3 regions of the Buttiauxella sp. AC038 genome follow, and region 1 is predicted to be linked to each of the others. Evidence: predicted binding sites of a transcription regulator. Region 1 holds the regulator's gene; each other region holds the start of a gene.

Region 1 (4,591 bases):
CTCAAAAATTCACGGCTTTGCTGACGCTATCGATTATTACCGCCAGTGCAGCGCTATGCCGCTGCTGCCACAAATCAAAACGCCGACGCTCATCATCCACGCAAAAGATGACCCGTTTATGGATCACCATGTGATCCCCGATAAAGCTATCTTACCTGCCAATATCGAGTATCAACTCACGCGATACGGTGGGCATGTTGGGTTTGTGGGTGGCACGTTACGGCGCCCTGAAATGTGGCTTGAGCAACGTATCCCGCAGTGGCTGTCTCAATTTTTGGACCAGTAATATGATGATTCCCTGGCAAGATCTGCCTCCCGAAACGCTTGATAATCTGATTGAATCCTTTGTATTACGCGAAGGCACCGATTATGGTGAACAAGAGCGTTCACTGGAGCAGAAAGTGGCCGATGTTAAGCGCCAGCTGCAAAGTGGTGAGGCTGTGCTGGTATGGTCGGAACTCCATGAAACGGTAAATATTATGGCTCGCGGGCAGTTTCGCGGCTAAGCGTTTAACTTCTATACTGCATAATAAAACCACCCTCACCCAGCTATCTCCCTGAGGGTGAGGACCAGCCCTTACTTACACACACTTGCTATCACCCATGGAGTTGTTGCCTTATGTCAGCCAAACATCCGGTTATTGCCGTAACAGGTTCCAGCGGCGCGGGAACGACAACAACCAGCCTTGCCTTCCGTAAAATCTTCCAGCAACTCAATTTACGTGCAGCGGAAGTCGAAGGTGACAGTTTCCATCGTTTCACTCGTCCTGAAATGGATATGGCTATTCGTAAAGCACGCGACCTGGGGCGCCATATCAGCTATTTCGGCCCGGAAGCCAATGACTTTGGTTTGCTTGAACAGACGTTCATTGAGTACGGCAGAACCGGGCAGGGTAAGTCACGCAAGTATCTACATACTTACGATGAAGCCGTACCCTGGAACCAAATCCCCGGAACCTTCACGCCATGGCAACCATTGCCAGAACCCACTGATGTTTTGTTTTATGAAGGTTTGCACGGCGGTGTAGTTACGCCACAGCACGATGTGGCTAAGGCCGTCGATTTGCTGGTTGGTGTAGTACCGATTGTGAACCTGGAGTGGATACAAAAGTTAGTGCGCGATACCAGCGAGCGCGGGCATTCCCGAGAAGCGGTAATGGATTCTGTGGTTCGTTCTATGGACGACTATATCAATTACATCACACCGCAATTCTCCCGCACCCATATCAACTTCCAGCGCGTTCCAACTGTTGATACGTCTAACCCATTTGCGGCTCGCGGCATCCCTTCTCTGGATGAAAGTTTTGTGGTGATTCATTTTCGCGGGCTGGATGACATCGACTTCCCGTATTTGCTTGCCATGCTGCAAGGGTCGTTTATTTCCCACATCAATACTTTGGTGGTGCCGGGCGGCAAAATGGGTCTGGCAATGGAATTAATTATGACGCCGCTCGTTAAGCGACTGGCGGAAGGGCGAAACATTAATCAGGGCGGCTAATCACCGCCCTGTTTTACACACTAAGCATCAATCACTTCATAGCTATGAGTAACGTTGACCGCTTTTTCAAGCATCAGTGCTACAGAGCAGTATTTCTCAGCAGAGAGGTCTACTGCGCGGGAAACTGCAGCATCTTTTAGCTCTTTGCCTGTCACGATGAAATGCAGATTGATGTGCGTAAACAAACGCGGAGCCTCTTCACGGCGCTCAGAGGTCAATTTCACTTCGCAGTCGGTCACGGCGTAGCGGCCTTTTTGCAAAATAGAAACTACGTCAATTGCACTGCAACCGCCAACGGACATCAGCACCATTTCCATTGGGCTTGGTGCTTTATCACCAGAATTGCCATCCATAAGGATCTGGTGCCCTGAAGCGGACTCGCCCAGGAAGGTAAACCCTTCAACCCATTTCACTCGTGCCTGCATGCTGCTTACTCCTGTAGAAAAATTACCTTTCAGAGTACGCAGATTCAGCAAATCTGGCAACGGAAGGCGACATGCGTCAAGCTGAAACGAGACAACAGGAGACACTTGCCAAAAGCTATGCTAAAACAATCCAGATGCTACATCGATACATTGACGTAATGCATGTATGCAGAGGACATCACTAATTACAGGCAGCAAGAATGACTTGCATGCCATCTCCCCAAGGTGGGGAATATTCTAATTACTTGCAACGCCAGACAGGATGTTTAGCGTCCTGTCGTTGGTAGCCAGTTATAAAACAGAGGATAACCGCGCATGGTGCTTGGCAAACCGCAAACAGACCCGACTCTCGAATGGTTCTTGTCCCATTGCCACATTCATAAGTATCCATCGAAGAGCACACTCATTCACCAAGGTGAGAAAGCAGAGACGCTGTATTACATCGTCAAGGGCTCTGTGGCTGTTCTGATTAAAGATGAAGAGGGCAAGGAAATGATCCTCTCCTATCTAAATCAGGGCGATTTCATTGGTGAGTTAGGGCTGTTCGAAGAAGGTCAGGAACGTAGTGCCTGGGTTCGTGCTAAAAGTGCCTGTGAAGTGGCTGAAATTTCTTATAAAAAATTCCGCCAGCTGATCCAGGTCAACCCAGATATTCTGATGCGCCTGTCTTCACAAATGGCTAGCCGTCTGCAAGTTACATCTGAGAAAGTGGGTAATCTGGCATTCCTGGATGTGACTGGTCGTATCGCGCAGACGCTGCTGAACCTGGCTAAACAACCTGATGCAATGACCCACCCAGACGGTATGCAGATTAAAATTACCCGTCAGGAAATCGGTCAGATCGTGGGTTGCTCTCGCGAAACTGTTGGTCGTATCTTGAAAATGCTGGAAGATCAAAATCTGATCTCCGCTCACGGTAAAACGATCGTCGTATACGGCACTCGTTAATCTCCGTCTAAAAAATGGCGTGTTGCTTCATAACACGCCTTTTTTGTCTCTACACTTCCCTCACTTGCTCTAAATAATTCATGTTGCAGGTAGGCGGTAAGCTCAGGAATCCCCAGGAGCTTACTAAAGTAAGTGACTGGTGTGACTGAGTACAACCAACAACCCTGCAACTTGAAGTATGACGAGCAAATGTGGCGACGGCTGATCTACCATCCTGAAGTTAACTACGCACTGCGGCAAACGCTGGTGCTGTGCCTTCCGGTGGCAGTAGGTTTGCTCGTCGGCGATCTCCAGTCTGGCCTGCTTTTCTCGTTAGTTCCTGCCTGTTGCAATATTGCGGGCCTTGATACTCCACATAAGCGCTTCTTCAAACGTCTGATTGTTGGCGGCAGCCTTTTTGCCATCAGCAGTCTGATCATGCAGCTTTTATTACTTTATACCTCCGTACCGTTGCCGGTGATATTGGTCGTGATGGCGCTCTTGCTTGGGGTCACGGCAGAAATCAGTTCCTTGCACGCTCGTCTGCTTCCCGCATCACTCATTGCTGCCATATTTACACTCAGCATGGCCGGAAATATGCCGATTTGGAAACCGATGGTGCTGTATGTCTCCGGTACGATTTGGTACGGCGTATTTAACTGGTTTTGGTTCTGGATGTGGCGCGAGCAGCCGCTGCGGGAATCATTGAGCCTGCTCTATCGGCAGTTGGCAGATTACTGTGAAGCAAAATACGGCATGCTGACTCAACATACCGATCCGGAAAAAGCGCTCCCTCCTCTGCTGGCTCGTCAGCAAAAAGCGGTGGATCTCATTACCCAATGCTACCAACAGCTTCATATGCTGGCGGCAAACCAGCAAAACGGCTACAAGCGTTTGCTACGTGCATTCCAGGTAGCACTGGATTTGCAAGAGCACATCTCGGTAAGCCTTCACCAACCAGCTGAAGTTCAGAAGCTCGTCGAGCAAAGCCATGCAGAAGCGGTTATTAGATGGAATGCTCAGACCATCGCGGCGCGCTTACGCGTACTGGCTGACGACATTCTTTACCATCGTTATCCACAGCGTTTTACGATGGAAAAACAGATCGACGCCCTTGAGAAAATCGCCCGTCAGAATCCAGATAACCCGGTTGGGCAATTTTGCCATTACCACTTCAGCCGTATCGCTCGCGTGCTACGCACCCAACGCCCGCTGTATGTCCGTGATTTAATGGAAGACCGGCAACGCCGTTTGCCACTGTGGGCGGCATTGAAAAGTTATTTATCGTTGAAGTCAGCGGCGCTTCGCAACGCAGCAAGATTGGGTGTGATGCTCACGATAGCCAGTCTGTTGGGTGCATTTTTACATCTGCCCAAGCCCTACTGGATTTTAATGACGGTAATGTTCGTGACGCAAAACGGCTACGGTGCCACACGAGTTCGTATTCTCCACCGTTCGGCGGGCACCATTGCAGGCCTTGCCATTGCAGGTATTGCGCTTCACTTCCACTTCCCGAAAAGCATTGCTCTGGGCGCGATGCTGGTCATTACGCTGGTGAGCTATCTGTTTATTCGCAAAAGCTACGGCTGGGCGACGATAGGCTTTACGGTGACCGCCGTTTATACCCTGCAATTGATAACATTAAGTGCCGAGCAGTATATCGTCCCTCGCCTGATAGATACGTTGCTAGGCTGCTTGATAGCCTTTGGCGGCATGGTGTGGCTGTGGCCACAATGGCAGA
Region 2 (4,591 bases), 3.3 Mb from region 1:
AAATACGATGCAAAAATAACAGGAATTCACCATGACGAATTTGTTTACGCTCGACAACAAACGCGTGTTAATTACCGGCTCTGCACAAGGAATAGGCTTTTTATTAGCACAAGGTCTTGCTGAGCATGGCGCTGAAATTATCATCAATGATATTACTGCTGAACGCGCCGAACATGCGGCAATGAAATTACGTGACAGTGGTTATACCGCCTGGACTGCTGCATTTAATGTTACCGACCCGGAAGCGGTGGAAACTGCGATTGAAAATATCGAGCAAGAGATCGGGCCGATTGATGTATTAATTAATAATGCGGGCATCCAGCGCCGCCATCCATTTACTGAATTTCCGGTTAATGAATGGAACGATATTATTGCAGTAAATCAAACTGCCGTATTTTTAGTTTCACAGTCTGTTTCACGACGCATGGTAAAACGCCAGGCCGGGAAAATAATCAATATTTGCTCAATGCAGAGCGAACTGGGCCGCGACACAATTACACCATATGCCGCAGCAAAAGGAGCGGTGAAAATGTTGACCCGCGGTATGTGCGTGGAGCTGGCGCGCTACAACATCCAGGTTAACGGTATTGCACCGGGTTACTTCAAAACAGATATGACCAAAACGCTGGTCGACGACGAAGCTTTCACCCAGTGGCTATGCAAACGCACACCAGCGGCTCGCTGGGGCGATCCTGAGGAGTTGATTGGTGCTGCGGTGTTCCTGTCATCAAAAGCGTCCAACTTCGTGAATGGCCACCTGCTGTTTGTTGATGGCGGCATGCTGGTTGCGGTCTAAAGGGGGAAATATGATTATTGATAAACTTGAGAATGCCGCTCAAAACCCGGTGTACCCAACTGTGATTCGCCATGCGTTACAAGCAATTATCGCAAACCGTCCGCAGCAATTGGCCAACGGCAAATACCCGATTGAAGGCGAACTTATCTATTTCTCGGTGTTTGATGGCAAAACTAAACTGCTGGAAGAACAACGCCCCGAACTGCATGCCCGCTATATTGACGTACATATCGTACTGGAAGGCGAAGAGATAATCGGTGCCGCACCGGTGGATCAGCAGCAGCAACAAGACGGTGAGTTCGATGAGCAAAATGATATCGGGTTCTATAAAAACATGGGCTGTGAAACATTGATAAAACTACGACCGGGGGACCTGACGATTCTTTTCCCCGGCGAGCTTCATCGCCCTATGGCAACGCTAAATGAACCGGCTGCGCTGAGGAAAATTGTGGCGAAGATAGATATGAGTTTGATTAGCAAATAACAGCTGTTGAATTAAATACGGAAGACAAAAAACAATCAGTTCACTATTAGTTCCGGGTTTGCAGGCATATGCTTTGTTTATCAAATGCGGAGGTAATTATGAACACAACGAAACGTTTTTTAATGCAGTTAAAAGCCCAATTCGAACGTGAAGAAAAAGCGCATAAGCTGTTGGGTTTGATTTGGCTTTCACCCCAACAGCGCTATGAAATTTTAAAAGAGATTATGTTGCCGGTCGCGGTTAAATGAGTGGCTGAATGGCGGGTAATAGTCACTTACCCGCCTACAACAACTAACCTTTCAAAAACGCCAACAAATCAGCATTAACCCGGTCTTTCTCCGTAGTGCAAATACCGTGTGAGCCACCTTCATAAACTTTGAACGTCGCATCTGGCAGTGTTGCCGCTGTCACCTTACCGCAGGTTTCAAAGGGCACAATCTGATCGTCATCGCCATGAATAACCAGCGTCGGAATGGTCATTTTCTTCAGGTCTTCGCGCAAATCGGTTTCCGAGAACGCTTTGATACAGTCATACAACGCTTTGATGCCGCCCTGCATGCCCTGCTCAACAAAACTTTCTCTGACACCTTCTGAAATTTCAGCCCCCGAGCGGTTATAACCGTAGAACGGCAAAGTCAGCTCTTTGAAGAAGTCCGCGCGGTTCGCACGCACGCCTTCGCGGATACCATCGAACACATCAATAGGTACACCGTTTGGGTTGAAGTCCGTTTTGACCATGATCGGCGGAACGGCACTTATCAGCACCGCTTTTGCCACACGGCTGGTGCCATGGCGGCCAATATAACGCGCCACTTCCCCGCCGCCGGTTGAATGCCCAACGTGGACCGCATCCTTGAGATTGAGATGCGCGGTCAGTTCGGCAAGATCATCGGCGTACTGGTCCATGTTATTCCCATCCCAACTTTGCGATGAGCGCCCATGCCCTCGCCTGTCATGAGCAATAACCCGAAATCCCTTCTGCCCAAGGAAAAACATCTGGTCTTCAAACGCATCCGCCGTTAATGGCCAGCCGTGGCTGAATACTACCGGTTGCCCTTCTCCCCAATCCTTAAAGTAAAGAGAACTGCCGTCCTTTAACGTGAGTTTGTCGTAATGGCTCATGATATCTCCGGTTCAGGTGATGACCGCACAAGGCCTGAGTGAAACGTGCCTATAAAGAGTAATGCAAGTTTTGCCCATGGCAGGTTTATTTACGGTCAGCAATTAATCAATGCGGCTTATGGACGGTTTCTTTCGATAGTTTGAACTTGCTCTCAAAATGTTAATAAACATGGCGCACTCCATTCCCGAAGACGTCATGTTACCGATATCATGTTACCGGTATCAGAGAGCTGGTGAATTATGCTTAATGCATATCTTGCCTATTAATTCGGCGCAGAGGACAAACATATGACCGAAATAACAGCACATTACGGCGCAGGGACCCTACTTGGGATCGCAGCTTGTGCAGTCGTACTCCTACTTATTCTCATCATGCGCTTCAAAGTGCATGCATTCTTAGCATTAACTCTTGTGAGTGTTGTTGTTGCACTGGTCACCGGTGTGCCGTTCGATAAAATTGTCCCAACGATTTTGGGCGGTTTTGGGAGTACCCTGGCAGGCGTTGCCCTGCTGGTTGGCCTTGGTGCCATGATTGGTCGTTTACTTGAAATTTCTGGCGGTGCCAAAGTATTGGCTGACACACTGGTCGGGAAATTTGGTTCACACCGCGCACCACTGGCGCTTGGCGTTGCATCTTTGCTGTTTGGCTTCCCAATCTTCTTCGATGCGGGCCTGGTAGTAATGCTGCCAATTATTTTCAGCGTAGCAAAACAATTCGGTGGTTCCACGCTGAAATATGCGCTGCCTGCCGCGGGTGCATTCGCTGTGATGCACGCACTTTTGCCACCGCATCCGGGTCCGGTTGCTGCAAGTGAATTGCTGGGCGCGAACATTGGACTTCTGGTCATTGTTGGCCTGGTAATCGCGATTCCAACCTGGTATCTCGGTGCGTATCTGTTTGGCCTGTATGCTGGCAAGAAATTCGAAGTACCATTGCCTTCTTCTTTCCTCGGCAATGTAGAGGCTGATCCAAACCACCAGCCACCATCTTTTGGCACTGTTTTGTCGATTCTTCTGCTGCCATTGGTGCTGATTTTCCTTGATACTGGCCTGAACACAGCAACCGTGCTCGGTTGGGTAACTGCTGACAATACCGTGGTTCAGTTCCTGCGTATGTTGGGTAAAACCCCAATTGCATTACTGATAACGGTGTTCTTTGCTCTTGCTGTGTTTAGTGGTCGTCATAGCCGCCAGCACCTGGAAAAAGTGTGCGATGGCGCGCTTGGCCCAATCTGCGGCATCATTTTGGTGACCGGTGCGGGTGGTATGTTCGGTGGCGTTCTGCGTGCCAGCGGCATTGGTGATGCACTTGCGGGTATCTTGTCTGATACCGGTATGCCGGTAATTGTAGCCGCGTTTGTTATCTCTACCGCTCTGCGTGTGGCACAAGGTTCTGCGACCGTTGCTCTGACTACCACTGCGGCACTTATCTCGCCAATGGTTGCGGCAACTCCAGGCTTGAGCCAGTTCGATCTGTGCTTCATCGTGGTAGCAATTGCAGGTGGTGCGACTGTTCTGTCTCACGTTAACGACTCCGGTTTCTGGCTGGTTGGCCGTTTCCTGGAAATGGACGAGAAAACCACACTGAAAACCTGGACTGTGATGGAAACGCTGATTGGTACTATCGCTTTCCTGTTCGCATTAGTAGGTAGCATTATTCTCTAACTGCAGTTTGTGACTCAGGTCACTTTAAACTATACGTTAAGCTCAGTATTATCACTGCAGACCAAACCCTCACTCTTACCGGTGAGGGTTTTCTTTTGTAAGGTCCCCATCAGGCACATGAGTGCCTGTTTTTTTACACGGAGAGAAATATGTCCAGACCAGCCATTATCATTAATGAACTCGATGCCGAGCGTATTGACCGTTTGCTGGAGCAACCACAATTTGCTAACCAGCCGGTAGCTACAGTGCTGAACGCAGAACTGGACAGAGCAGAAATGTGTAAGCCTGAAGATATTCCGGCTGACGTCGTTACGATGAACAGCCGCGTAAAATTCCGCGATCTCTCCTCAAAAGAGGAGCATGTTCGCACGCTGGTTTACCCGGTAAACCTAACAGACAGCGACAATCAACTCTCAGTCATGGCGCCGGTTGGCGCAGCACTGCTGGGTTTGCGTGTTGGTGCGACAATTAATTGGACGTTACCGAACGGTAACCAGACGCATCTGGAAGTGCTGGAGTTGCAA
Region 3 (4,591 bases), 1.6 Mb from region 1:
TATGCTGCTCATCCCAATGTTTACTGTTTATTCCTTGCTCCGGCATTATTTCCGGCCAGTCTTGCTGCACAGCACTGGTTTTTGGATAAGGGTTATGCAAAGAAGGGTTGGTAAGAGGTTGGATCTCAACAGCAAGAGCTTGAGACCCTATCAGCGATAACATCATCAGTAAGAATATCGATAAGCGTTTCATAGTGGCCTCACACACCTGACCTATAGTTAAGTGTAATTGAGGCCAGCGACCGGGTTAGTGTTTTTTCGACACACTGCTACCCGCATTGTGTGGTAAACGCAGCAGATCAAACAAACCTACCAGGCAAATGAGCGTAATCATCACAAAAGAAATCTTGATAGAAATGCCTGGGATTGCAGTTAAATCGAGCCACTGACTGACTTTCTCCCCCAGACGAATCCCTATCGCACCAAGCGTAATTCCCAGCCCTACAGAAAGCTGTGTGGCGGTACTAAATAGCGTGTTGGCGTAGCTCATTTGCGTGGATGGCACATCTGAAAAGGCGAGGGTGCTTATGCCCGTAAACTGCATCGAACGGAACATCCCGCCAAAGAAGAGTATTGCTATGGTCGCCCATGCTGCGGTGTGCGGAGTAAGAAACGCACAAGCCAGCAGAGAAGCGACGTTCAGAAGGCCATTAATAATGAGTAATTTCTTGAACCCTAATGCGCGAATTAACGATGTCGTTGCAGGTTTCATCGCGAGATTTCCGGCGAAGACTGCCAATACCAGTAAGCCCGAATGAAAAGCATCCATTCCGAAACCAACCTGGAATAGCAACGGCAATAAAAAAGGGACCGCGCTGATGGAGGTACGAAATAAAGAGCCCCCGTACATCGTCACACCAAAGGTCTGTACCTTTAAAGCATCAAGGCGAATCATCGGGTGCTTAGCGTGTTTAAAGTGCCACAGTGAGAACCACAGCGCCGCTGCACCTAATACCAGCAAGCTCACAGTTGGCAGCACCTTAATTTGCGATTGCCCAAGCATTTCCAGGCCGTACACCAGGCTAATCATTGCCACCGCAGTGCCGGTAAAACCAATGCCGTCAAACGGGCGGCGGTCATCATCATGAATATCGGGAATCAATCGCCACGCCAGCGCCATGGCAATTAACCCAAGTGGTAAGTTGATATAGAAAATCCAACGCCACGACGCGTAGCTGGTGATAAATCCGCCCAGAGGAGGGCCAATAATAGGAGCAACCAGCGCGGGCCAGGTGAGGGTGGCAATCGCGGTGATCAGTAAATGCTTAGGGGTTGTACGCAGCACAGCCAACCGCCCGACTGGCACCATTAGCGCACCACCGACCCCCTGTAAAATGCGCATCGCGACAAACTGCTCAATCGTATTGGCCATGCCGCACAGTACCGAGGCGAAGGTGAAGATCCCTAGTGCCAGGGTGAAAACTTTACGTGCGCCAAATCGGTCCGCAATCCAGCCGCTGGCGGGTATCAATACCGCCAGAGTCAGCAAGTAGGCACTCATACCGATATTCAGATCAACGGCATCAACACCAAAAGTTCGGGCCATTTCCGGCAGCGCGGTGGCAATGACCGTCCCATCGAGAAATTCCATAAAAAAAGCGCCAGCGACCAGGAGTGCCATTCCTGAAATGCCACGCTTTGCTGCCGGAGAAGGGGAGTTAGTCATGAGTGAAATTCAAAATTAAAATAATGTTTTAAAAAATTGTTGAGTCAATTAACCAGTTAAGTCGTGGATATGCAAGCCATTTTGTGTGACGAAGATGTAAAATCCACACTGAAAATGTGTGATGCGCATCACAAAACTATTGATTTATGTGACGGATGTCTTATTATTAGCCCCATAACAAGCAACACCTGCAAAACAAAAAAACTGGAGCACACAATGAAAATGCGCAAAATCCTGAAAAGCATGTTCGAGCAATACTGCAAGACTTTTAAAGATGTACCGCCGGCTGGCATGTTTTAATCTGCCCGCTTGAAAAAAAACCTGCTGCGGCAGGTTTTTTTATGTCTGAAATTTGCCTTTTTACCCACGATATTAATCTTTATATCCACAATTTCTTCTTTAGCACTATTTCGCATAACGTTATGCGTTTTACACTTATTTACATTGTGGGTATGGCTGGTGCACTATGCGGTCTCTAATTGAGATGGAGTCCGTGAATAAATGCGTAAACCCCTGTTGTTATCTGCGCTGTTTGCCTCTTTGGCCCTGGCCCTTTCTGGCTGTGATAATGCAAAAACTGAAACTGCGGCTGCTCCTGCACCGGCTAAACAAGCAGCCCAGGATGGCGGCAATTTAATTGTTGGCGTGACCACCGGCGATCCGCTAGCGATGAACCCACTGTATGCCAGCGACCGTACTACGCTGACTATCATGCAGACGCTATACGCACCGCTTTATAGCTTCAATGGCGATAAAATTGAATGGGCTCTGGCAGAGAGTCTTACGCCTTCAGAAGATAACCTCTCATACATCTTAAAACTCAAACCGAATTTGAAATGGCAAGACGGCAAGCCTATTACCGCAGGCGATGTGGTGTTCACTTTCAACAAATTGCTTGATGAGAAACAGCACAGCTTCTTCCGCAGCATGTTTGTGTACGGCGATAAGCCAATTCAGGTCAGCAAAATTGATGACCTGACCGTGAAATTTACTCTGCCACAGGTGAGTGCTGCGTTTGTAGGCACCCTGGTACAGATTTACCCAATCCCAGAACATGTGTTTGCTAATGACAGTGACGATCTGGAAAAGAGTACCAAAAACGATGCTCCAGTCGGTTCAGGCCCGTTCAAATTCAAAGAATATCGCGCCGGGCAGTATTACTCGCTGACACGCTTTGATGATTACTGGAACGGCAAGCCGAAGCTTGAGACTGTGACTTACCGTTTCGCTAAAGACAGCAACTCTGCCAATCTTGCGCTGCAAAACGGCGAAATCAATATGAAGATGATTGACCCGCAGGATGTCAATCGTTTGAAAAATAGCGGTAAATTTGACTTCGTTATCTACCCGGAAGGGCGTCTGGCATATATGACGTTTAACCAGAATATTGACAGTATGAAGAACAAGGCACTGCGTCAGGCCATTGCTTATGCCATCAATAAAGATGAACTGGTTCAGGCTGCATTCTCTTCGCTGGAATATGCGCAACCTGCCGCATCTATTCTGACGCCAGACACGCTGTATCAGACCAACGATGTTGAAACCTACAAGTACGATGTTGAAAAAGCGAAAGCATTGCTGAAAGAAGCGGGCACGCCTGCCGATCTGAAACTGCGCCTCGCCTACATCAATAGCAATAAAACTCAGGAAAGCATGGGGCTGTATATTCAGCAGCAGCTGAAAAACGTGGGTATTGCGGTTGAGCTGATGCCACTGGATGCTAACGCCATGTCGCAACGCAGCCTGGATATGAAAAATACCTCTTATGAGCTGAGTCTGGGTGGCTACATCATGGGTATGGAACCTGATGGCTATAAGTCTTTGTACCTGAGCAACGAAGCTTATAACTATGCCCACTACAAGAACCCAGCGTTCGATGCGTTGTGGAACCAGGGCGCAACTGAAACTGACAAAACCAAACGTGCTGAAATCTATAAGCAAATCCAGCAGACCGTTGCAAACGACATGGCATGGTACCCAATTGCTTATACCAATGCGGTTGTTGCGGTAGATAAACGTTTTGCCGGAACCAAAGAGGCTGAACCTAAGCCTGTTTATATGTTCCAGGATTGGTCGAAGATCTATCAACAATAATGAACACACTGCCCTGAGGTAGTCGTAGGGTGGGTAACGCAAGCTACCCGCCCTACAGTTTTCCCCTTCTGGGGGCTTATTTTTTGGAAAGCAGTATGAACAATGTGTTAGTCCGACGCCTGGCCCAACTGGTGCCGATGCTGTTCTTCATCTCGCTGGTGTCGTTTTTGCTGGTCAAACTTGCTCCCGGCGACCCGGTGCAGGCTTATATTACTCCGCGTATGAGCCCGGAGGATATCGAGCGTATCCGCCACAGCCTGGGGCTCGATAAGCCCATGTTTATGCAATACCTGTTGTGGCTAAAAAACGTGCTGCAAGGGGATTTGGGCTACTCACTGATTTACCATCGCCCTGTGTTAACTATGATTGCCGAGCGCATTCCTGCAACTCTTGGCCTGATGGGTGCATCACTAGTTCTGGCTATGGTGTTGGCTATCCCGCTGGGTTTAGTGGCGGGCGCTTACAAACACCGCTGGCTTGATCACTTCCTGAATATGTTTGCCTATATTGGTATTTCGGTGCCTATCTTCTGGTTTGGTATTTTGCTGATAACCGTGTTTTCGGTGCAGCTAAACTGGTTGCCGAGTATGGGCATGCGAACAATTGGTATGGAAGACTCGTGGCTTGATGTGGTTCGTCACGGTATTTTACCGTGCATTGCACTGAGTTTTTATAACCTCTCCAATTACGTGCGTTACATCCGCTCCAACACCATTACGCAGTTGTCGGCTGATTATGTGCAAACGCAGCTGGCATACGGTGCTACACGTCGTTCAATCCTATTCCGCCATGTCCTTAAAAACGTGCTGCTGCCGGTTATCACACTCTTTG

Evidence for each region. The regulator CRP, encoded in region 1, controls carbon source genes, mostly activating them, when cyclic AMP is high. The targets are predictions, from matches to a motif close to ATGTGANNNNNNTCACAT.
Region 2: the regulator CRP is predicted to act here: its motif matches at 2,541-2,558, upstream of AC0IXI_RS17635 (GntP family permease).
Region 3: the regulator CRP is predicted to act here: its motif matches at 1,783-1,800, upstream of azuC (stress response protein AzuC).

Annotation. Positions count from the first base shown of each region.
Region 1 covers NZ_CEEDCQ010000001.1:404,941-409,531, reverse strand. Annotated here, with positions in the region: gene AC0IXI_RS01890 (hydrolase) at 1-286, shown strand, start outside; gene AC0IXI_RS01885 (YheU family protein) at 288-506, shown strand; gene AC0IXI_RS01880 (phosphoribulokinase) at 620-1,498, shown strand; gene AC0IXI_RS01875 (OsmC family protein) at 1,519-1,923, opposite strand; gene crp (cAMP-activated global transcriptional regulator CRP) at 2,239-2,871, shown strand; gene AC0IXI_RS01865 (YccS/YhfK family putative transporter) at 3,061-4,591, shown strand, end outside.
Region 2 covers NZ_CEEDCQ010000001.1:3,690,366-3,694,956, forward strand. Annotated here, with positions in the region: gene idnO (gluconate 5-dehydrogenase) at 32-796, shown strand; gene AC0IXI_RS17620 (NanQ anomerase/TabA/YiaL family protein) at 807-1,280, shown strand; gene AC0IXI_RS17625 (hypothetical protein) at 1,379-1,528, shown strand; gene AC0IXI_RS17630 (alpha/beta fold hydrolase) at 1,572-2,402, opposite strand; gene AC0IXI_RS17635 (GntP family permease) at 2,691-4,067, shown strand; gene rnk (nucleoside diphosphate kinase regulator) at 4,217-4,591, shown strand, end outside.
Region 3 covers NZ_CEEDCQ010000001.1:1,997,415-2,002,005, forward strand. Annotated here, with positions in the region: gene AC0IXI_RS09545 (hypothetical protein) at 1-193, opposite strand, end outside; gene AC0IXI_RS09550 (MFS transporter) at 248-1,666, opposite strand; gene azuC (stress response protein AzuC) at 1,883-1,966, shown strand; gene AC0IXI_RS09560 (ABC transporter substrate-binding protein) at 2,168-3,760, shown strand; gene AC0IXI_RS09565 (ABC transporter permease) at 3,856-4,591, shown strand, end outside.